3 regions of the Streptomyces sp. NPDC006997 genome follow, and region 2 is predicted to be linked to each of the others. Evidence: predicted binding sites of a transcription regulator. Region 2 holds the regulator's gene; each other region holds the start of a gene.
The links. The regulator HrcA, encoded in region 2, represses chaperone genes, less so after heat shock. The targets are predictions, from matches to a motif close to TTNGCACTCNGNNNNNCNGAGTGCNAA.

Region 1 (7,487 bases), on a different contig from region 2:
AGGTGGCCGCGGGCCAGGCGGAGCTGGGCGGTGCGGTAGATCGCCGCCGCCATCCGGCCGAGGGCCTGGCCGTCCTGGTGGCGGTGTTTGCGGACGCCCACGTCGACCTGGGCGAGGGCGTCCAGGCCCACCAGGTGCAGGCTGTCGACCAGCATCCCCAGCTCCACGCCGTAGCCGACGGGGAAGGGCAGCTGTTCGAGGAGCGTGCGGCGGGCCGCGTACTCCCCGCCCAGCGGCTGGACGAAGCCCGCGAGCTGGGGCCAGTGCATGTTGAGCAGGGGGCGGGCCATGAGTTCGGTGACCCGGCCGCCCTGGCCGCCGGTGCCGGCGAGGGGGCGGTCGTACATGGCCTTGACGAGGTCCACGCCGGGGTCGGTGAGCAGCGGGCCGACGATGCCGGAGACGAAGTCGGAGGAGAACTCCCTCAGGTCGGCGTCGACGAAGCAGACGATGTCCCCGGAGGTGGCCAGCAGGGAGCGCCAGAGGACCTCGCCCTTGCCGGGGACGGTGGGGACGCGGGGGAGGATCTCGTCGCGGTGGACGACCGTGGCGCCCGCCGCCGCGGCCACCTCGGAGGTCTGGTCGGTGGAGCCGGAGTCCACCACCACGATCTCGTCGACCAGAGGGGTCTGGTGTACCAGGTCGTGGCGGATCGTGGCGACGATGTCGCCTACCGTCTCCTCCTCGTTGAGCGCGGGCAGCACGACGCTGACCGACTGGCCCGTCGCGCGTTTCGCGGCCAGGATCCGGTGGAGCGGTCGGTCCGTCTTGGACCAGGAGCGGGTGCTCAGCCAGCGCTCGACTTCTTCCAGCACAGTTGGCGGCTCCTCACTGTTCGATCAGGTGGTCACAGCGGTTCCGTGTGATCCATCTCGCGGTTCGGACGTCTCTCTCAACTGTCCTGGCCTTCGGTTACAGTCTTGAACAACGCGGATGACCATCGCATGTCGGGGGTCGTCAGTGTTCACAACCACATACCGCTCATCCAGAGGGGCAGAGGGATACGGCCCGTTGAAGCCCCGGCAACCCTCCAGTCGGTTCTCGTAACCGGTCGATGACGACCGTTCTCAGCGAGGCTCCCGGCTAGGGAAGGTGCCAAATCCGTCTCACGGCGAGATGCGTCGTGAGGAAGATGAGGAGAAAGGGCCTCGCCTCACATGGCTGTGCAGACTGTTGCAAGCGCCACCCCCACTGTCGACCTGGGTCCCGCCGCGGCGCTCTCCTGCCGGGAGTGCGGACACCGGGTACCCCTCGGCCCCGTCTTCGCCTGCGAGGAGTGTTTCGGGCCGCTGGAGATCGCCTACGACTTCTCCGGGTACGAGGCCGAAGAACTGCGTCGGCGGATCGCCGCCGGGCCCGCCAACATCTGGCGGTACGCGCCGCTGCTGCCCGTTCCGGCCGACGTGGCCGAGAAGCCCAACCTGAACCCCGGCTGGACCAAGCTCGTCGACGCCCGGAACCTGGCGGCGGAGCTGGGCGTCACCGGCGGTCTGTACGTGAAGGACGACTCCGGCAACCCGACGCACTCCTTCAAGGACCGGGTCGTCGCGCAGGCGCTGGAGGCCGCGCGGGCCTTCGGGTTCTCGACCCTCTCGTGCTCCTCGACCGGGAACCTCGCGGGGGCCGTCGGTGCCGCCGCCGCCCGCGCCGGGTTCCGGTCGTGCGTGTTCATCCCGCACGACCTGGAGCAGGGCAAGGTCGTCATGGCCGCTGTCTACGGCGGGGAGCTGGTCGGCATCGAGGGCAACTACGACGACGTCAACCGGTTCTGCTCCGAGTTGATCGGCGACCCGGCGGGCGAGGGCTGGGGGTTCGTCAACGTGAACCTGCGGCCCTACTACGCCGAGGGGTCCAAGACGCTCGCCTACGAGGTGTGCGAGCAGCTCGGGTGGCGGCTGCCCGACCAGATCGTGGTGCCGATCGCCTCCGGGTCCCAGCTGACGAAGATCGACAAGGGGCTCCGGGAGCTGGTTGAACTGGGGCTGGTCGAGGACCGGCCGTACAAGGTCTTCGGGGCTCAGGCGCTCGGGTGTTCGCCCGTCTCCACCGCCTTCAAGGCCGGGCACGAGGTCGTGCGGCCGCAGAAGCCCGACACCATCGCCAAGTCGCTGGCCATCGGCAACCCGGCCGACGGGCCGTACGTGCTCGACATCGCCCGGCGCACCGGGGGCGCGGTGGAGGACGTCACGGACGCGGAGATCGTGGACGCCATCAAGCTGCTGGCGCGGACCGAGGGCATCTTCGCCGAGACGGCGGGTGGCGTGACGGTGGGCGTCACGCGCAAGCTGATCGAGAACGGCGTCCTCGACCCGACGCTGACCACCGTCGTCCTCAACACCGGTGATGGTCTGAAGACCCTCGACGCGGTGGCCGGTACCGGTCTGACCGCGACCATCCGTCCCAACCTGGAGTCGTTCCGAGAGGCTGGCCTCGCATGAGCGTGACCGTTCGTATCCCCACCATCCTGCGCACCTACACCGGCGGCCGGGCCGAGGTCGCCGCCGAGGGCGCGACCCTCGCCGAGGTCATCTCGGACCTGGAGAAGAACCACACCGGGATCGCCGCCCGCGTCCTCGACGACCAGGGCAAGCTGCGCCGGTTCGTGAACGTGTACGTCAACGACGACGACGTGCGCTTCGAGCAGGGGCTGGAGACGGCCACCCCGGACGGCGCCGGCGTGTCGATCATTCCGGCGGTCGCTGGCGGCTGAACCGGGTCGAGCGTTCTTCTTGTGACCCCCTCCGTAAAAGCGGAGGGGGTCATTCCATGTGATTGAGCGCGGTACAGTTGGGGAACGGGTCGCCTTCCGGATGCCGAGGGGATATGAGTTCCGGCTCCGCGTGCGATAAGAAGTAGCCAAAGTGTGTGCCACTTTTGCGCCATTCAATCCTTTTGTCGGGCCCGACTTGCCCTGAATTCTGGTGAATTTCTGGTAAATTCCCGAACGGGTCTGCCCGGATTTCTCGTCCGACTGACCTGTTGCAGACGGCAGTTGGGCAGATACATTCGGCCGCGGTCGACGCGTTCCGGCGCACGCCCCCGATCCACGGGGGGTGAGGTCTGACCCGGATCCGCGAAGTGTGGATCTGTGCAAGGGCCAGTAATAGGGGAGTTAGGCATGGCTCAGGGCACCGTCAAGTGGTTCAACGCGGAGAAGGGGTACGGCTTCATCGCGGTCGACGGTGGTGCGGACGTCTTCGTCCACTACAGCGCGATTCAGATGGACGGTTACCGCACCCTGGAAGAGGGCCAGCGGGTCGAGTTCGAGATCTCGCAGGGTCAGAAGGGCCCGCAGGCAGACATGGTTCGCGTCACCGCCTGAACGTTCTTCCGCGAAAGGCCCGCACCGGCGGCAGGTTGCTGCCGCCGGTGCGGGCCTTTCGTTGTGTCCGGGGGGCGCGGCCCGGGGCGGGGGGCGCGTGGGGGCGCCGGGGGAGTGTTCGCGGGGGCTGGGCACCCGTCCGGAACCCGGTAGCCGCTTGCGCCCGCCCGTCGCCCGGCCGCCCCCCTCGACGAGCCCGCTTCGCGGGCGCGCCTTGCACTCGACGGGGTCGAGTGCTAATCATTGGCGTTAGCACTCTGAAGGTGAGAGTGACAACGAAGGACCGGGTCGGTGAGGCCCGCAGGCCGGGTGGGGAAGGAACCACGAGGCCGGCGAGCCGTCCGTCGCGGGCGCGGGCGCGGTCCGAAGGAATCACCCCCAGTCCTGGAGGGACCACTTCACATGGCCAAGATCATCGCGTTCGACGAGGAGGCGCGGCGCGGCCTCGAGCGCGGCATGAACCAGCTCGCGGACGCCGTCAAGGTGACCCTCGGCCCCAAGGGCCGCAACGTCGTCCTTGAGAAGAAGTGGGGCGCCCCCACGATCACCAACGACGGTGTCTCCATCGCCAAGGAGATCGAGCTCGAGGACCCGTACGAGAAGATCGGCGCCGAGCTGGTCAAGGAAGTCGCCAAGAAGACGGACGACGTCGCCGGTGACGGTACGACCACCGCGACCGTCCTCGCCCAGGCCCTCGTCAAGGAAGGCCTGCGCAACGTCGCCGCCGGCGCCAACCCGATGGCCCTGAAGCGCGGCATCGAGAAGGCCGTCGAGGCCGTCTCCGGCGCCCTGCTCGACCAGGCCAAGGAGGTCGAGACCAAGGAGCAGATCGCCTCCACGGCCTCCATCTCCGCCGCCGACACCCAGATCGGCGAGCTGATCGCCGAGGCCATGGACAAGGTCGGCAAGGAAGGCGTCATCACCGTCGAGGAGTCCCAGACCTTCGGTCTGGAGCTTGAGCTGACGGAGGGTATGCGCTTCGACAAGGGCTACATCTCCGCCTACTTCGCGACCGACATGGAGCGCATGGAGGCGTCGCTCGAGGACCCCTACATCCTCATCGCCAACTCCAAGATCTCCTCGGTCAAGGACCTGCTCCCGCTCCTGGAGAAGGTCATGCAGTCGGGCAAGCCGCTGCTGATCATCGCCGAGGACGTCGAGGGCGAGGCCCTGTCGACCCTGGTCGTCAACAAGATCCGCGGCACCTTCAAGTCCGTCGCCGTCAAGGCCCCGGGCTTCGGCGACCGCCGCAAGGCCATGCTCGGCGACATCGCCATCCTCACGGGCGGCGAGGTCATCTCCGAGGAGGTCGGCCTCAAGCTGGAGAACGCGACCGTGGACCTCCTGGGTCGCGCCCGCAAGGTCGTCATCACCAAGGACGAGACCACCATCGTCGACGGTGCCGGCTCCGCCGACCAGGTCGCCGGTCGCGTGAACCAGATCCGCGCCGAGATCGAGAACTCCGACTCCGACTACGACCGCGAGAAGCTCCAGGAGCGCCTGGCCAAGCTCGCGGGCGGCGTGGCCGTTATCAAGGCCGGTGCCGCCACCGAGGTTGAGCTGAAGGAGCGCAAGCACCGCATCGAGGACGCCGTGCGCAACGCCAAGGCGGCCGTCGAGGAGGGCATCGTCGCCGGTGGTGGCGTGGCCCTGCTCCAGGCCTCCCAGGTCTTCGAGAAGCTGGAGCTGGAGGGCGACGAGGCCACCGGTGCCGCCGCTGTGAAGCTGGCCCTGGAGGCCCCGCTGAAGCAGATCGCCGTCAACGCCGGTCTCGAGGGCGGCGTCGTGGTGGAGAAGGTCCGCAACCTCACCCCGGGTCACGGCCTGAACGCCGCGACCGGTGAGTACGTCGACCTGATCAAGGAAGGCATCATCGACCCGGCGAAGGTGACGCGCTCCGCGCTGCAGAACGCCGCGTCGATCGCCGCGCTCTTCCTCACCACCGAGGCCGTCATCGCCGACAAGCCGGAGAAGGCCGCCGCGCCCGCCGGTGGCGGCGGTATGCCGGGCGGTGACATGGACTTCTGATCCTCCCGGATCCGGTAGTCCACCGTACGACGCCGAGGGCGGTCCTCCTGGTGACAGGAGGGCCGCCCTCGGGCGTTCCCGGCGTTCCTCAGCGGGCGATCCGTACGGAGGTGAAGCGGGGCCAGGTGCCGTCCGGGTCCTCGTTCCGCACGCCCAGCGCGATGCCGCCGCTGGTCTCGGCGGGCGGCACGCCCTCCGGCCGGGGGACGGTGAGAGTGGTGCCGTCGACCGTGATCCGCACGGACCGGGGCGTCACCCGCAGCGTCAGTTCCCGCTCCGTGGCGGGCGCCAGCCGTCTGCTGGTCACCCGGGGCTCGTCCTCGCCGGGGCCCCGCTGGACGAACCGCAGACCGGCCCGGCTCACCGTGAGGGTGGCCGGGTGGAGGCCGCCGTGCCCCACCTCGACGGAGACGCCGGTGTCCGGCCCGCTCAGACGGTCGGTCCGCGCGGTGACCCGGTAGCCGCCCCAGTCCGCGCTGGCCAGCGGACGGTACGCCGCCGACAGGTGTGTGTGCCGCGCCGAGCCCGCCCCCGTCAGCGCCGCCAGGCCGCCGCCCTGGCCGTCCGGGAACCTCCAGCGGCCGGGGTGGCGCAGAGGCCGCGGCTCGTCCCCCGGCACGGAGGCCGACCACGCGCGCAGGCTCCGCAGCAGCGCCGTGGGGGTCGTGTCCGCCACCACCTCCAGACGCTGCACGAGACCGGCGGCTGCCGCCCGCGGTCCGGCGGGCAGGGGGCGCGGGGCGCTGTTGGTGAGCGTGACGGCGTACCGCTTCCGCAGCAGCCGGTCCAGTACGGCCGTACCCCCGCCGGGCAGGTTGGAGGCGCGGCCCGTCTCCGAGAACGGGTAGGCGAACAGGCGGGGCGCGGGCAGGGCGTGCCCGGTGAGCGCGCGGGTGGAGCGGTCGAGGTCGTGGGCGACGCGGGTCCGGTACTCGGCCGTCGTCTCCAGGCGTCTCGCCGCCTTCCGCCACAGCCGGTTGGCGAGCACCGAGCCCTGCTGTCCGGCGGCGTCGACGGCGGCGCGGCGGTGGCCGTCGTGGGTGTGGGCCTGGAAGTCCCAGCGGCCGGAGCCGGCCATCCGGCCGATCTCGGCCCAGGTGAGGTAGTAGGGGCGGCGGGTACCGACCGCGCCGGTGATCAGGTACGTCGCCGCCCGCATCCGGTGCTTGGCGAGGACCGGGTCGGCGTACGCCCACAGACCCCGGGTGCCGTCGTCGAAGGTGAGGTAGACGGTGCGGGGGGCGGGGGCGCGGCCGGTGGCGAGGTAGCGCAGGAACTCCGCCGACGACAGGGAGCGGTAGCCCGCGCCGCGCAGCGCGGACAGGTGGGCGTCGAACTGCTCCGGGGTGACGGCGTAGCGGCTGTCGGAGTCCGGTGCGACGTCGTGGTAGGCGAGGACGACGGGCGCGGCGGGGTGCCGTACGCGGGCCGGTGCGAACCGTCCGCCGGGGCCGCCCGCCGGAGCCGCGGCCTGCGCGGACACCGCCCTGCGGTGCGCCTCGTACTGCCAGGCCGCGACGAACGGGGTGGCGACGAGGACGACGGCGAGGACGGCGAGCGTGCCGCGCAGGAGGACCCGGCGCGTCCGGCCGCCGAGGGCCGCGGTCACCGGGGCCCGCCCCGGGTCAGGACGACGAGGTACAGCGCCGCGAGGGCGGCCAGGGTGAGGAGGGTGGCCGTGGCGCGGGCGAGGGTGTGCAGGCTCTGGGGGGTTCGTCTCGGAGAGAGTCTCACGCGGGGCTCCTCGTCCAGATACCGCGGCGGAGGGTGAGGACGGCGTACGGCAGCAGCCACGCCAGGACGCAGCAGGACAGCAGGCTCATCAGGGGGCGGTAGCGCCAGCGCCGGTCACCGGGGTTGTCCAGCCGGTACGCCAGCCCCCACAGGGCGCCCTTGAGCAGCACCCCGCACAGGTAGAGCAGGGTCAGCCAGGCCGCCCAGTGCAGCGGCGCCCACACCAGGTGCCAGAAGACCAGCGCGGGGGCGGCCAGGACCCACAGGGCGTGGCCGTAGTAGAGGAGGGCGGGGGCGAGGCCGCGGCGCCACATGAAGCCGCCGGTGAAGAAGAGGTTGCGCACGAAGCTCTTCTTCCAGCGGACCTGCTGGTGCAGGAACGGCCGCCAGCGCGCGGGCACGT
Region 2 (7,487 bases):
GGAGGTACGCCGTTGCGGCGGACGCTGCGGACTGAGTCACCCGAGCAACCCTATGCAGGCGAGCTGCCCGCGAACAGCGGTTTGGATCACTTGCCACCCCGTCACTCGCCGCCCCATCACTCGCCGCCCCGTCACTTGCCGTCGGGCCAGCAGCGCGGCGCCTGCTGGCAGTACACGGTCTTGGTGACGGTCACGGTGACCGTGGGCCCCGGCCGCTGGCCGCCGGGGTTCCCGGCGGGCGGGGTGCTCGGCGCGGCGTCGCAGTCACCGAGACCCGAGACGCGGAACCGCTCCTTGCCGTCGACCTTGACGGTGAGCTGACCGCGTACGCAGGCGCCGTTGACCGCGCGGGTCACGTTGCCGTCGACGGTGATCTCCTTGCCGCTGTCGGTGCGGCCCTGGCAGTCGACGTCGGCGACGCTGTCCTCGCTGGCGGTCGGCGTGGTGTTGCCGCCGTTCCCGAAGCCGGCTGTGCAGTTGAGCCACTGCACGCCGGTGTCCCGCCGCTCCAGCTCCCGGGTCATCAACTCGTCGGTGGTGAACCCCACCGCCGCCGAGCTGAGCTGGCCCGGCTCGCAGGCCACCAGTCCGCCCACGGCGACGACCGCGAGTCCCACCATGCCTGCCATCCGTCGCGACACCCCCATGACAGGCAGCGTGCCACCGCCGCGCCGGTCACGGAAGAGGACATACGGACACCGCGAAATCCCGAGCGAAACGGACGTTCGACGTCATAGCGTGACCGTCATGGGGAACGACCACAGGCTGAGGAGGCTCGTCGTCGACGAGCGGACGGCGTACGACTGGACGTTACGGCACTCGCACGCGCCGGACGGCGGCTGCCGGGAGACGCTCACGCTGTACCGGGACCCGCGGACGGTCACCCGGATCGCCTTCGGCTCCGGGGAGGGCCGCTACGTCGCCGAGGGGTACTGGTACTCGGGCTCCGTCACCGACGGCCGGGGCAACCTGCTGAACCTGCACGAGCCGGGCGTGGTCCGCGCGTTCGTGGACGAGGCGGACCGGCGCGGACTGCTGGCGGCGCCGGGCGCGGGGACGGTGGAGGTGGACGGCTGGGAGCTGTTCCGGGCGGTGGTGCGGGGCCGACAGGCGCTGGCCTGAGGGGGTTCCTCAGGCCCAGCGTCCGGTGCGCCCCAGCAGCAGCGCGGTCGCCGCCGTGCCCGCCGTCGAGGTGCGCAGCACGCTGCGCCCGAGCCGGTAGGGCCGCGCCCCGGCGGCCGTGAACAGCGCCAACTCGTCCGGTGTCACGCCTCCTTCGGGGCCGACGACGAGCACGATGTCACCGTCCGTGGGCAGTTCGGCGGTGGCCAGCGGCGCGTCGCCGCTCTCGTGGAGTACGGCGGCGAAGTCCGCGTCGGCCAGAAGCGAGGCAACCTGCTTGCCCGTCGCCGCGTCCGCGACGTCGGGGAAGCGGACCCGGCGGGACTGCTTGCCCGCCTCGCGGGCGGTGGCCCGCCACTTGCCGAGCGCCTTCGCGCCGCGCTCGCCCTTCCACTGCGTGATGCAGCGGGCCGCCGCCCACGGCACGATCGCGTCGACGCCGACCTCGGTCATGGTCTCCACGGCGAGTTCGCCCCGGTCGCCCTTGGGCAGCGCCTGCACGACGGTGATCCGGGGCCGCTGCTCGGGCTCCTCCCGCACCGGCGTCAACTCGCCCACGACCAGCCGGTCCTTGCCCTCGGCGGCCCGGACGACGCCCTCGGTGAAGCGTCCGCGCCCGTCGGTGAGGACGACGGCCTCACCGGGCCGCAGCCGCTTCACGGAGACGGCGTGCCGGCCCTCGGCCCCGTCGAGCACGAACTCGGCGCCGACCGCGTCGAGCTGGTCGGCCACGAACACCGGCGCGGTCATCAGCCCCGCCCTCCCGTCGACAACGCTGTCCACGCCGCGTCGAGTTCGGCGGCGAGGACCTCCACCAGCTGTCCGGCGGGCAGCGCGCGGGCCATCCGGTGGCCCTGCCCCGCCCACAGCGCCATGCCCTGCGCGTCCCCGGCCCTCGCCGCCGCCTTCCGCAGCGGCGAGGTCAGGTGGTGCACCTCGGGGTAGGCGGCGGGCGCGTACGGCCCGTGCTCCCGCATGAACCGGTTGACCAGGCCCCGTGCGGGCCGCCCGGAGAACGCCCGGGTCAGCTCGGTGCGCACGAACAGCGGGTTGGTCAGCGCCTCCTTGTGCACGGCGTGGGCGCCGGACTCGTCGGTGGCGAGGAACGCGGTGCCGAGCTGCGCCGCGCTCGCCCCGGCCGCGAGGACGGCGGCGATCTGGCTGCCGCGCATGACGCCTCCGGCGGCGACGAGGGGCACGCTCACCGCCTCCCGGACCTGGGCGAGCAGGGAGAGCAGCCCGATCCCGGCGCCGTCCCGCTCGGGGAGGTCGCGGTGGGTGCCCTGGTGGCCGCCTGCCTCGACGCCCTGCACGATCACCGCGTCCGCCCCGGCCTGCTCGACGGCGACGGCCTCGTCGACGGTGGTCGCGGTGACCAGGGTGAACGTCCCGGCGCGGCGCAGGGAGGCCAGCACGTCGGGCGCGGGTACGCCGAAGTGGAACGACACCACCGGCACCGGGTTGTCCAGGAGGACGGAGAGCTTGGGCTCGTAGCCGTCGTCCCGGCCGCTGTCGGCGTCGCCCAGCTCGGTCTCGTACCAGACGGCCTCACCGGCGAGCTGGTGGGCGTACACGTCGACGGCGGCGGTGTAGGGCGGCGCGGCGTCAGCCGCTCCAGAGGGGCCGGTGCCCGCACCGGGATACTCGGGCTGGGGCAGGAAGAGGTTGACGCCGAAGGGGCGTGGGGTGAGGCTCCGCAGCTGCTTGATCTCCTGGTACATCCCGTCGGCGGTCTTGTACCCGGCGGCGAGGAAGCCGAGGCCGCCCGCCTCGGAGACGGCCGCGGCGAGGCGGGGCACGGAGACGCCGCCCGCCATGGGGGCCTGCACGATCGGACGGGCGAGGAGATCGGTCAGTGCGGAGGACATGACGGCATGTTGTCACGTCCTCCGCGCCAGTCCGAATCGAGTCTTCCGTAGACATATGCCTACGGAGGACTCCGCATGTCAGCGACGGCCGAGGTGACCCTCAGCGCCCGTTGAAGGCGTCCTTCAGCCGGGAGAACAGGCCCTGCTGGCCGGGCTGGAACTGCCCCTGCGGACGCTCCTCGCCGCGCAGCTTGGCCAGCTCGCGCAGCAGCCGCTCCTGCTCGACGTCGAGCTTGGACGGCGTCTGCACCTCGACGTGCACGATGAGGTCGCCGCGCCCGCCGCCGCGCAGGTGCGTCACCCCGCGCCCGTGCAGCGGGATCGACTGCCCGGACTGGGTGCCGGGGCGGATGTCGACCTCCTCCATGCCGTCGAGCGTCTCCAGCGGCACCTTCGTGCCGAGGGCCGCCGCCGTCATCGGGAGGGTGACCGTGCAGTGCAGGTCGTCGCCGCGCCGCTGGAACATGGGGTGCGGCAGCTCGTGGATCTCGACGTACAGGTCACCGGCGGGACCGCCGCCGGGGCCGACCTCGCCCTCGCCGGCGAGCTGGATGCGGGTGCCGTTGTCGACACCGGCCGGGATCTTCACGGTCAGCGTCCGCCGGGAGCGGATCCGGCCGTCACCGGCGCACTCCGGGCACGGGGTCGGCACGACGGTGCCGAAGCCCTGGCACTGCGGGCACGGCCGCGAGGTCATGACCTGGCCCAGGAAGGACCGGGTGACCTGGGAGACCTCACCGCGGCCGCGGCACATGTCACAGGTCTGCGCGGTGGTGCCCGGCGCGGCGCCCTCACCGTTGCAGGTGGAGCAGACGACGGCCGTGTCGACCTGGATGTCCTTGGTCGTGCCGAAGGCCGCCTCGTCCAGCTCCACCTCGATCCGGATCATCGCGTCCTGGCCGCGGCGGGTGCGCGAGCGCGGTCCGCGCTGCGACGCCGTACCGAAGAACGCGTCCATGATGTCCGAGAAGTTCCCGAAGCCGCCCGCGCCGAAGCCGCCCGCGCCCGCGCCGCCCGCCTGGGACAGCGGGTCGCCGCCGAGGTCGTAGACCTGCTTCTTCTGCGGGTCCGACAGCACCTCGTAAGCGGCGTTGATCTCCTTGAACCGCTCCTGGGTCTTCGGATCGGGGTTGACGTCCGGGTGCAGCTCGCGTGCGAGCCGCCGGAAGGCCTTCTTGATCTCTTCCTGCGACGCGTCGCGACGCACGCCGAGAACGGCGTAGTAGTCCGTGGCCACCTACGACTCCGCCAGGATCTGTCCGACGTACCGTGCCACCGCTCGTACCGCTCCCATCGTTCCCGGGTAATCCATGCGCGTCGGTCCGACCACGCCGAGTTTGGCTACTGCCCTGCCGCCCGAACCGTAGCCGACCGACACCACCGACGTGGAGTTGAGCCCCTCGTGGGCGTTCTCGTGACCGATACGGACGGTCATGCCCGGATCCTTCGCCTCACCCAGGAGCTTGAGGAGCACCACCTGCTCCTCCAGGGCCTCCAGGACGGGCCGGATCACGAGGGGGAAGTCGTGTCCGAAGCGGGTGAGATTGGCGGTGCCGCCGATCATCAGCCGCTCCTCGTTCTCCTCGACGAGGGTCTCCAGCAGGGTGGAGAGCACCGTCGAGACCGTGCCGCGGTCCTCCAGGTCGAAGGCCTCCGGCAGGTCCTCGACGAGGGTGGGCACGTCGGTGAAGCGGCGGCCCGCGACCCGGCTGTTCAGCCGCGCCCGCAGGTCCGCCAGCGACGTCTCGCCGAACGGCGCCGGGCAGTCGACCATCCGCTGCTCGACCCGCCCGGTGTCCGTGATCAGCACCAGCATCAGCCGCGCCGGGGCCAGCGCCAGCAGCTCCACGTGCCGCACCGTGGAACGGGTCAGCGACGGGTACTGCACGACCGCGACCTGCCGGGTCAGCTGCGCCAGCAGCCGCACCGTGCGCGCCACGACGTCGTCGAGGTCGACGGCGCCGTCGAGGAAGTTCTGGATCGCGCGCCGCTCGGGCGCGGTCAGCGGCTTCACCTCGGCGAGCTTGTCCACGAAGAGCCGGTAGCCCTTGTCGGTGGGGATCCGCCCGGCGCTGGTGTGCGGCTGGGCGATGTACCCCTCGTCCTCCAGGGCGGCCATGTCGTTGCGGACGGTGGCCGGGGAGACCCCGAGGCCGTGCCGCTCGGTGAGGGCCTTGGAACCGACGGGCTCCTCGGTGCCGACGTAGTCCTGGACGATGGCGCGCAGCACCTGCAGCCTTCGTTCACTGAGCATCGCGCACACCTCCAGCGGTCTTCCCCTCGGCGCTCCCCCTGGCACTCGGCGCTCGCGAGTGCCAGCCTTACCCGGCCCAGTGTACGGCGGTCGGGTACGCCCCCGGCAAGGCCGGTCCCGTGACGGCGTCGGTGAACGGGCGTCGCGACTAGCGTCGCGGGTATGACGGTGACTTGGGAAGAGCTGGGGTGGGAACGGCTGGCGCCGGGGGTCGGGCGGTGCCGGTTGCCGGGCTGGGACTGCACGGTGGGGCTGGTGGTCGGGGCGGGCGCGGCCCTGGTGGTCGACGCGGGGTCGAGCCTCGCGGAGGGCGCCCGGTCGCGTACGCGGGCGCAGTCGCTCGCCGGGGACCGTGTGACCCATCTCGCTCTCACCCATCCGCACTTCGACCACGTCTTCGGCGCGGCGGCGTTCGCGGGCGCCGAGGTGTACGGCGCGGTCGGCGTGGACGCGGTGCTCGGCTCCCGGCACGGCCGTGAGGAGCTGCGCGCGGACGCCGTACGGCACGGTCTCGCCGAGGACCTGGCCGCGGAGGCCGCCGAGACGCTGACCGCGCCCCGGCACCACGTCTCCGGCGAGTGGACGCTCGACCTGGGCAGCGGGCGGCAGGTGCTGCTGGCCAACGTGGGTCCGGGGCACACGGCGTACGACCTCGCCGTGCTGGTGCCGGGCGACCCGGAGGTGGTGTTCTGCGGGGACCTGGTCGAGGAGTCCGGGGAGCCGCAGGCGGGGCCCGACGCCGTACCGGCGCGGTGGCCGGAGGCACTGGACCGGCTGCTGTCCCTGGGCGGCGGGGGCGCGGTGTACGTGCCCGGTCACGGGGCGGCGGTGGACGCGGCGTTCGTGCGGGCCCAGCGGGACGCGCTGGCGGCGCGTTTCGGCGTGTCGCGCTGAGGGCGCGCGGGGGTGTCCATATCGTCATCCGAATGCGCCAGTACTCCGCCGACCTGACCCCGCCCTGGAAGAAGCCCCGGCCCGCCCCCGAGGTCCCGGCGGACCCCGGTCTGGTGGTGGAGGAACAGGGCACCGGCTTCTGCGGCGCCGTGATCCGCTGCGAGGCGGGCACGGTCACCCTGGAGGACCGCTTCGGCAAGCACCGGGTGTTCCCGCTGGAGCCGCGCGGGTTCCTGCTGGAGGGCGAGCCGGTGACCCTGGTGCGACCGGCCAGGGGTCCGGTACGCCCCACCCGCACCGCCTCCGGCTCGGTCGCCGTCCCCGGCGCCCGCGCGCGCGTCGCCCGCGCCGGGCGCATCTACGTCGAGGGCCGCCATGACGCCGAGCTGGTGGAGAAGGTCTGGGGCGACGACCTGCGCGTGGAGGGCGTCGTCGTGGAGTACCTGGAGGGCGTCGACGACCTGCCGTCGATCGTCGCCGACTTCGCCCCGGGCCCGGACGCCCGCCTGGGCGTCCTGGTCGACCACCTCGTCCCCGGCTCGAAGGAGTGGCGCATCGCACAGTCGGTCACCAGCGGACACGCCCTCGTCGTCGGCCACCCGTACATCGACGTCTGGGAGGCGGTGAAGCCGTCGTCCCTGGGCATCGGCTCCTGGCCACGGGTCCCGCGCGGCCAGGACTGGAAGACGGGGGTGTGCCGGGCGCTGGGGTGGCCGTCGGACAACACCGGCGCGGTGTGGCAGGAGATCCTGAAGCGGGTGACGTCCTACAAGGACCTGGAGCCGGAGCTGTTGGGCAGCGTGGAACGACTAATCGATCACGTGACCGTGTCCTGAACGCCGTCCGACCGTTGACAGACCGGGCCTGGTGGGCTGCTCTCCGCCGCTGCGGAGGTGGTCCGTCGATCAGCTCGTCCACACGGCCGAGCAGCTCCTGCTCCCCGCCGAAGCGGGGGTGACCCCTCAGTCCACCAGGTCCCGCACCACCGCGTCCGCGAGGAGCCGTCCGCGCAGCGTCAGCACGGCCCGCCCCTCGTCGTAGGGGTCCCGCTGGAGCAGCCCCTCCGCCAGCGCGCGCCCCGCCGCCGCGAGGCCCGCCTCCCGCAGCAGCGACAGCGGTACGCCCTCCCTGAGCCGCAGCTCCAGCAGGACGCGCTCGACGCGGCGGTCCTCGTCCGACAGGAGTTCGCGACCCGCGCCCGGTGACCGGCCGTCCGCCAGCGCCGCCGCGTACGCCCCCGGGTGCTTCACGTTCCACCAGCGCACGCCGCCGACGTGGGAGTGGGCGCCGGGGCCCGCGCCCCACCAGTCGGCGCCGCGCCAGTACAGCTCGTTGTGCAGGCAGCGGGC
Region 3 (7,487 bases), on a different contig from region 2:
CGGCTCCGTGCTGGACGTCATCTACCTGATCTTCAACGAGGGGTACGCCGCCACCGAGGGCGACGACCTGCTGCGCCCGGCGCTCTGCGAGGACGCGCTCCGCCTCGCCCGGCAGCTCACCGGGCTGATGCCCGAGGAGTCCGAGGCGCACGGCCTCGCCGCGCTGCTGGAGTTCCAGGCGTCCCGGATGGCCGCCCGCACCGGACCCGACGGCACCCCCGTCCTGCTCAGGGACCAGAACCGGGCCCGCTGGAACCGCCTGCTCATCGCCCGCGGGATCACCGCCCTCACCCGCGCCACCACCACCGGCGGCCCCCTCGGCCCGTACGCCCTCCAGGCCGCCATCGCCGCCTGCCACGCCCACGCGCCGTCCTACGACGACACCGACTGGGCCAGGATCGCCACCCTGTACGCCATGCTCGCCGCCCGCGCCCCGTCGCCCGTCGTCGAGCTGAATCGCGCGGTGGCGGTCTCCATGGCCGAGGGGCCGGGACCGGCACTGGAGATCGTGGACGGCCTGGTCGCCGTACCCGCCCTGCGCGACTACCACCTGCTGCCCAGCGTCCGCGGCGACCTGCTGCTGCGCCTCGGGCGTACGACGGAGGCGCGCGCGGAGTTCGCGCGCGCGGCGGCGCTGACCCGGAACGCGCGGGAACGGGAGCTGCTGCTGGGCCGCGCGGAGGGCCGCTAGGGCGTGCCAGGCGCCGGGCGGCAGGCGGGGCTTCCGCAGGACGCCCTAGCCGCCTGCCAGCGGCTGGCCGACGAGCATCGCCGGGGCCCCGGCGACCCGGGTCAGGAACACGGTCGCCGCGCCCGGACCCTGCGGCTTGACCTTCCGCCGCAGCTCCTCCGGCTCCACCGCCGACCCCCGCTTCTTCACGGTCAGCGTGCCGACCCGCCGCTCCCGCAGCAGCGCCTTCAGCTTCTTGACGTTGAAGGGCAGGTGGTCGGTGATCTCGTACCCGGTGGCGTACGGCGTCGGGCGGGCGGTGTCGGTGGTGACGTACGCGATCGTCGGGTCGAGGAGTCCGCCGCCCAGCTCCTCGGCGACCTCGGCGACCAGGTGCGCGCGGATGACGGCGCCGTCCGGCTCGTACAGGTACCGCCCCACCGGCCGGACCTCCGGATCGGGCAGCCCGCGACCCAGGAGCGTGCGCGGACCGGGCAGCAGGGTCGCGCGGACGGCGCCCGGCTCCGTCCCGAACCACAGCACCGCCTCCTTCACGTCCCCGCCGTCCGAGACCCACTCGGCCTCGGCCTCCGGCGGCACCGCCTCGTGCGGGATGCCGGGCGCCACCTTCAGCGCGGCGTGCGGGGCCCGCGCGGCGGCGCGCACGGCCCAGGAGAGCGGAGGGGAGTACGCCTCCGGGTCGAAGACGCGCCCCCGCCCGCCCCGACGCGCCGGATCGACGAACACCGCGTCGTACGGCGAGACGTCGACCTCCGTGACCTCCGCCTGCCGCACCTCGACCAGCCCGGCGAGCCCGAGCGCCTCCGCGTTGGCCCGCGCCACCGCCACCGTCAGCGGGTCCCGGTCCACGGCCAGCACCCGGATGCCCGCGCGGGCCATGGCGATCGCGTCCCCGCCGATCCCGCAGCACAGGTCCGCCACCGAGGTCACGCCCAGCGCGGTCAGCCGCCGCGCCCGGTACGCCGCCACACTCGCCCGCGTCGACTGCTCGACGCCGTGCGGGGTGAAGAACATCCGCGGCGCGTCCTCGGCCCCGAACTTGGCCACCGCCCGCTGCCGCAACCGCGCCTGCCCCAGCGCCGCCGACACCAGCTCGGCGGGGTGCTCGCGGCGCAGCCGAGTGGCGACGGCCAGTTCCTGGGCGGGGTCGGTGCCGCGCACCGCGTCGAGGAGGGCCAGGCCCTCGGGGGTGCGGAGGGGGGCGAGGGGGTCGTTCACCGGTTCGTTCACCGCCTCATTGTCTTCGGTCCCCGGCACGCGCTGTCGGCCAGTCGGTGGATGGTGCGGGGATGGGCGGCGGTGTCGGCGGGGGCGGGGGCGGGGGTGCTGCGAGGATCCCGCACCATGCGAGTAGTAGGACAAAACGATGTAGGACAAGGTGGCGGGAGGGGGAGGGCGTGGGTGAGGCGCGCCCTGCTGCTCGGCTTCGCCGCCACCGCCACCATCGCCTCCGCGTGCGCGCCCGGCACCCTCGGCTCCGGCGCCGAGGCCGGTCCCGCCCCCGGCCAGCAGCCGCACCTGCACGCCCCGGCCGCCCGCGCCCTGCACTCCTACGCCACCCGGCTCCAGGCCGCGCACACCGCCCGGGTAGCGGCGGCCCGGCGCTGGCACCTGCGCCGGGTACCGCTGACGGCCCCGCCGCCACCCGCCCGCAAGCCCCGCATCCGCACCCGCGAGGGCTTCGAGGTGGACGGCCACCGGAACCGGAACCTCCCCCCGGTCTTCACCACCGTGCCCACCCGCCACAAGGTCGTCTTCCTCACCATCGACGACGGCGCCGAGAAGGACCCGGAGTTCCTGCGCATGACGCGCGAGCTGGGGATCCCGTACACCGCGTTCCTCAGCGACTACCTGATCAAGGAGGACTACGGCTACTTCCGGCGGATGCGGGCCGACGGCGCCACCCTCAACAACCACACCCTCCACCACCCCTACCTGCCCGCCCTCTCGTACGCCCGCCAGGAGCGGGAGATCTGCGGGATGCAGGCCGTCATGGAGAAGCGCTACGGCACCCGCCCCACGCTCTTCCGCCCGCCGTTCGGCAACTACGACAAGAGCACGCTGATCGCGGCGAAGTCCTGCGGCATCAAGTACGTGCCGCTGTGGAGCGAGGAGGTCTTCGTCGACCACTGGGACTACCGCGAGTGGGACCGCGACCTGCACCCCGGCGACATCGTCCTCAGCCACTTCCGGGGCCGCGCGCACTGGAAGGGCACCATGCCCGACATGATGCGCCGATTCCTCGACAAGGTGACGGCGAAGGGCTACGCGGTGGCCCGCCTGGAGGACTACCTGTGAGGCCCCGGGCCGTGCTCCCGCTGCTGCTCCTGACCGCCGTCGCCGCCGGGTGCGCGCAGCAGCCCGCGCCCCGGGCGGACGCCCGCGCGGCGGGCACCGAGTCCCGGCTGCCGCCCGTCGTCGACCGGGTGCCGACCCGGGACCCGGTCGTCTTCCTCACCTACGACGACGGCGCCGAACGCGACCCGCGCTTCGTCGCCACCATCCGCGACCTGCGGCTCCCGGTGACGCTGTTCCTCACCGACCGGGTGGCGGGCCCCGGTTACGGCCACTTCGCCCGGCTCCGCTCGGTCGGCGCGGGCCTGCAGAACCACACCCTCGACCACACCGCCCTGCGCGGCCTGCCGTACGCCGGGCAGCGCGCCGAGATCTGCGGCCAGCAGCGCAAGCTCCACGCCCGCTTCGGCGTCCGCCCCCGGCTGCTGCGCCCCCCGTACGGCACCCACGACCTCACGACCCGCCGCGCCGCCGCCGACTGCGGCGTCACCGCCGTCACCCTCTGGCGCGCCACCGCCACCGGCACCGGCCTGCGCTACACCCGTGCCCCGCACCGCCTGGGCCCCGGCGACATCATCTCGGTGACCCCGGACGACGCCGACCGCGCGGCGGTCGTGACCCGCACCCGGCGGGTGCTGCGGGAGGTGGCGGCGGCGGGGCTGCGGGTGGGCCGCCTGGAGGACTACCTGTAGCGGTGTCAGCCCGTCCGGCGCTTGCGGACGAGGCCCCCGCGCCGGGCTGAAATCCCGCGCCGCGCCGCAGGCAATTGGCACTCCGCTTGACCGAGTGCTAATCGCGGTCATAGTCTCGGGTCTGGCACTCCCCACCGGAGAGTGCCAACTACGCGACGGGCAGGTCCGGCACCCGCGACGACGGATCGACCTGGTCGCCACCTCAGACAGTTAACCCCGTGAGATCTCCGAAGGGGGAGGTCGGATCGTGACGACCGCCAGCTCCAAGGTTGCCATCAAGCCGCTCGAGGACCGCATCGTGGTCCAGCCGCTGGACGCCGAGCAGACCACGGCCTCTGGCCTGGTCATCCCGGACACCGCCAAGGAGAAGCCCCAGGAGGGCGTCGTCCTGGCCGTGGGCCCGGGCCGCTTCGAGGACGGTAACCGTCTTCCGCTCGACGTCTCCGTCGGCGACGTCGTGCTCTACAGCAAGTACGGCGGCACCGAGGTGAAGTACAACAACGAGGAGTACCTCGTGCTCTCGGCCCGCGACGTCCTCGCGATCATCGAGAAGTAGTTCACCCGAAGCTCCTTGCTTCACACTGCGCCCCTGGCTGCCCCCGCGACCGATAACGAAGCCGGGCGCCCGGGGCGCAGTGTCTTTACCCCCAGCTTTCTAGCTTTCCGAGAGGGCTCCCGCTGCCATGGCGAAGATCCTGAAGTTCGACGAGGACGCCCGTCGCGCCCTTGAGCGCGGCGTCAACAAGCTTGCCGACACCGTGAAGGTGACGATCGGCCCCAAGGGCCGCAACGTCGTCATCGACAAGAAGTTCGGCGCCCCCACCATCACCAACGACGGCGTCACCATCGCCCGCGAGGTCGAGGTCGAGGACCCGTACGAGAACCTCGGCGCCCAGCTGGTGAAGGAGGTGGCGACCAAGACCAACGACATCGCGGGTGACGGTACGACCACCGCCACCGTGCTGGCCCAGGCGCTGGTCCGCGAGGGCCTGAAGAACGTCGCCGCCGGTGCCTCCCCGGCCGCCCTGAAGAAGGGCATCGACGCGGCCGTGGCCGCCGTCGCCGAGGACCTGCTCGCGACCGCCCGCCCGATCGACGAGAAGTCCGACATCGCCGCCGTCGCCGCGCTGTCCGCCCAGGACCAGCAGGTCGGCGAGCTGATCGCCGAGGCGATGGACAAGGTCGGCAAGGACGGTGTCATCACCGTCGAGGAGTCCAACACCTTCGGCCTGGAGCTGGACTTCACCGAGGGCATGGCCTTCGACAAGGGCTACCTGTCGCCGTACTTCGTGACGGACCAGGAGCGCATGGAGGCCGTCCTGGAGGACGCGTACATCCTCATCAACCAGGGCAAGATCTCCTCCATCCAGGACCTCCTGCCGCTGCTTGAGAAGATCATCCAGACGAACTCCTCCAAGCCGCTGCTGATCATCGCCGAGGACGTCGAGGGCGAGGCCCTGTCGACCCTGGTCGTCAACAAGATCCGCGGCACCTTCAACGCCGTCGCGGTGAAGGCCCCGGGCTTCGGCGACCGCCGCAAGGCGATGCTCCAGGACATGGCGGTCCTCACCGGCGCCACGGTCATCTCCGAGGAGGTCGGCCTCAAGCTCGACCAGGCCGGTCTCGACGTCCTCGGCACCGCCCGCCGCATCACCGTCACCAAGGACGACACCACGATCGTCGACGGTGCCGGCGAGAAGGCCGACGTCGAGGGCCGCGTCAACCAGATCAAGGCCGAGATCGAGAACACCGACTCCGACTGGGACCGCGAGAAGCTCCAGGAGCGCCTCGCGAAGCTCGCCGGCGGCGTGTGCGTGATCAAGGTCGGCGCCGCCACCGAGGTGGAGCTGAAGGAGCGCAAGCACCGTCTGGAGGACGCCATCTCCGCGACCCGCGCCGCGGTCGAGGAGGGCATCGTCTCCGGTGGCGGCTCCGCCCTGGTCCACGCCGTCAAGGTCCTGGAGGGCAACCTCGGCAAGACCGGCGACGAGGCCACCGGCGTCTCCGTGGTCCGCAAGGCCGCCGTCGAGCCGCTGCGCTGGATCGCGGAGAACGCGGGCCTGGAGGGCTACGTCATCGTCTCCAAGGTCGCCGAGCTGGAGAAGGGCAACGGCTACAACGCCGCCACCGGCGAGTACGGCGACCTGCTCAAGGCCGGCGTCATCGACCCGGTCAAGGTCACCCGCTCCGCCCTGGAGAACGCCGCCTCCATCGCCTCCCTCCTCCTCACGACCGAGACCCTGGTCGTCGAGAAGAAGGAAGAGGAAGAGCCCGCCGCGGCCGGCCACAGCCACGGCCACGCGCACTGACGCACCTCGTACGTCAGCTCCGAGGCCCGGCACCCCGCGAAGGGTGCCGGGCCTCCGGCTGTTCCCGCTTCCGGGCCGCGGCTACCGCTCCAGCTCTTCCAGCGCCCCCAGCTGGTCCATCAGCCCCAGGCGGTCGTACTGCCACCAGCCCTCGGTGATCTTGCCGTGGTCGCCGAAGCGGAAGATGGTCGTGCCGGTCATCGTGGCCTGCCTGCCGGTGGGCGCGATGCCCATGAAGTCGCCCTTGTGGGTGCCGCGCCAGGTCCAGCGGTTGCAGACGCGGTCGCCATCGGCGAGCTGGTCGTGGAGGTCGAAGGTGAAGTCGAAGGCGCCGCGCCACATCTCCATCTCGCGGCGGATGTGGTCCATGCCGATGCTGTCCTCGACGTTGGCCGGGTCGTGGTCGTGGTAGTTCTCGGCGAGCACCTCGTCCAGCGGCGGCAGTTCGGGGGTGTCCGCGGCGAGCAGGTCGTAGAACCGTCGCGCGGTCGTCTTGAGGAGTTGCTCGTCCCGCACCACGTCGAGGTCCGTGAAGGTCGGCGGTCCGTCGCAGAGGGCCACCATCTCCTGGAAGATCCGGTCCGTCTCCGGCAGCCGGGAGTTCTCCATCGCCTGCTCGTACGACGGGAACTCCACGAGCTCGACGAAGTGCGTGCCGTCGGACCGGTCCCTGCCGATCACGTCGTGCGTCGCGGTCCGCTTCCCCCTGGTCTTCTCGACCCACTGGTCCATCAGCCGGTCCATCTCGTCGAACCGGCTCGTCCTGCAGTCGATGAGCTGTACGAAGGTCATGGCGCCACCTCCCGGCTGCCCGGGTATCCGGTTTGCACGGGTTTGTCACGACCATTCTCCCACCGGGGACAGACCGGGGAGGGCGGACCGGAGAGGTCGGGCGCTACTGCGGGCCGTACTTGCGGCCCGTCTTCGAGGTCATCCCGCCCAGCAGCCCGCGCGGCACCACCTTCACCACGCCCATCAGCGCCTTGTACCGGGCGTCGGGGACGGACACCGTCTTGCCGCGGGCCAGGTCGGCCAGCGCCGCCGCCACCAGCTTGTCGGCGTCCAGCCACATCCAGCCGGGGATGTTGTCGGTGCCCATCCCGGCCCGCTCGTGGAACTCGGTGCGCACGAACCCGGGGCACAGGGCCATCAGCCGCACCCCGCTGCCCGCCAGGTCCCGCGCCACGCCCTGCGTGAACTGCACGACCCACGCCTTGGACGCGCCGTACGTCCCGCGCGGCACGAACGCCGCCACCGAGGCGACGTTGACGACACCGCCGCGCCCGCGCTCCCGCATCCCCGCGACCGCCGCCGACGTCAGCCGCAGCACCGCCTCGCAGTGCACCTTGAGCATGGTCAGCTCGTCGGCCATCGGCACGTCGAGGAAGCGGCCCTTGTTGCCGAAACCGGCGTTGTTGACCAACAGGTCGACAGGGTTCCTACGGTCCCCGAGCCGGTCCGCGACCGCCTCGATGCCCTTGTCCGTCGACAGGTCAGCCG

Region 1: groL (chaperonin GroEL) is a predicted target of HrcA. The motif match lies at 3,536-3,562, and genes of this name have one in related genera.
Region 3: groES (co-chaperone GroES) is a predicted target of HrcA. The motif match lies at 3,753-3,779, and genes of this name have one in related genera.

What each region holds. Positions count from the first base shown of each region.
Region 1 is NZ_JBEYHH010000030.1:21,501-28,987, reverse strand. Features, by position in the region: gene ABZ659_RS26530 (glucosyl-3-phosphoglycerate synthase) at 1-815, opposite strand, end outside; SAM riboswitch class I at 979-1,139, shown strand; gene thrC (threonine synthase) at 1,158-2,438, shown strand; gene ABZ659_RS26520 (MoaD/ThiS family protein) at 2,435-2,710, shown strand; gene ABZ659_RS26515 (cold-shock protein) at 3,119-3,322, shown strand; gene groL (chaperonin GroEL) at 3,725-5,350, shown strand; gene ABZ659_RS26505 (polysaccharide deacetylase family protein) at 5,439-6,959, opposite strand; gene ABZ659_RS26500 (hypothetical protein) at 6,956-7,084, opposite strand; gene ABZ659_RS26495 (glycosyltransferase) at 7,081-7,487, opposite strand, start outside.
Region 2 is NZ_JBEYHH010000009.1:136,974-144,460, forward strand. Features, by position in the region: gene ABZ659_RS11600 (S41 family peptidase) at 1-40, opposite strand, end outside; gene ABZ659_RS11605 (hypothetical protein) at 132-620, opposite strand; gene ABZ659_RS11610 (hypothetical protein) at 748-1,122, shown strand; gene ABZ659_RS11615 (16S rRNA (uracil(1498)-N(3))-methyltransferase) at 1,132-1,872, opposite strand; gene ABZ659_RS11620 (nitronate monooxygenase) at 1,872-2,990, opposite strand; gene dnaJ (molecular chaperone DnaJ) at 3,091-4,227, opposite strand; gene hrcA (heat-inducible transcriptional repressor HrcA) at 4,228-5,244, opposite strand; gene ABZ659_RS11635 (MBL fold metallo-hydrolase) at 5,407-6,138, shown strand; gene ABZ659_RS11640 (DUF3097 domain-containing protein) at 6,171-6,974, shown strand; gene hemW (radical SAM family heme chaperone HemW) at 7,101-7,487, opposite strand, start outside.
Region 3 is NZ_JBEYHH010000016.1:169,699-177,185, reverse strand. Features, by position in the region: gene ABZ659_RS18170 (sigma-70 family RNA polymerase sigma factor) at 1-691, shown strand, start outside; gene ABZ659_RS18165 (methyltransferase domain-containing protein) at 737-1,948, opposite strand; gene ABZ659_RS18160 (polysaccharide deacetylase family protein) at 2,093-2,989, shown strand; gene ABZ659_RS18155 (polysaccharide deacetylase family protein) at 2,986-3,678, shown strand; gene groES (co-chaperone GroES) at 3,926-4,234, shown strand; gene groL (chaperonin GroEL) at 4,362-5,987, shown strand; gene ABZ659_RS18140 (ester cyclase) at 6,069-6,779, opposite strand; gene ABZ659_RS18135 (SDR family oxidoreductase) at 6,883-7,487, opposite strand, start outside.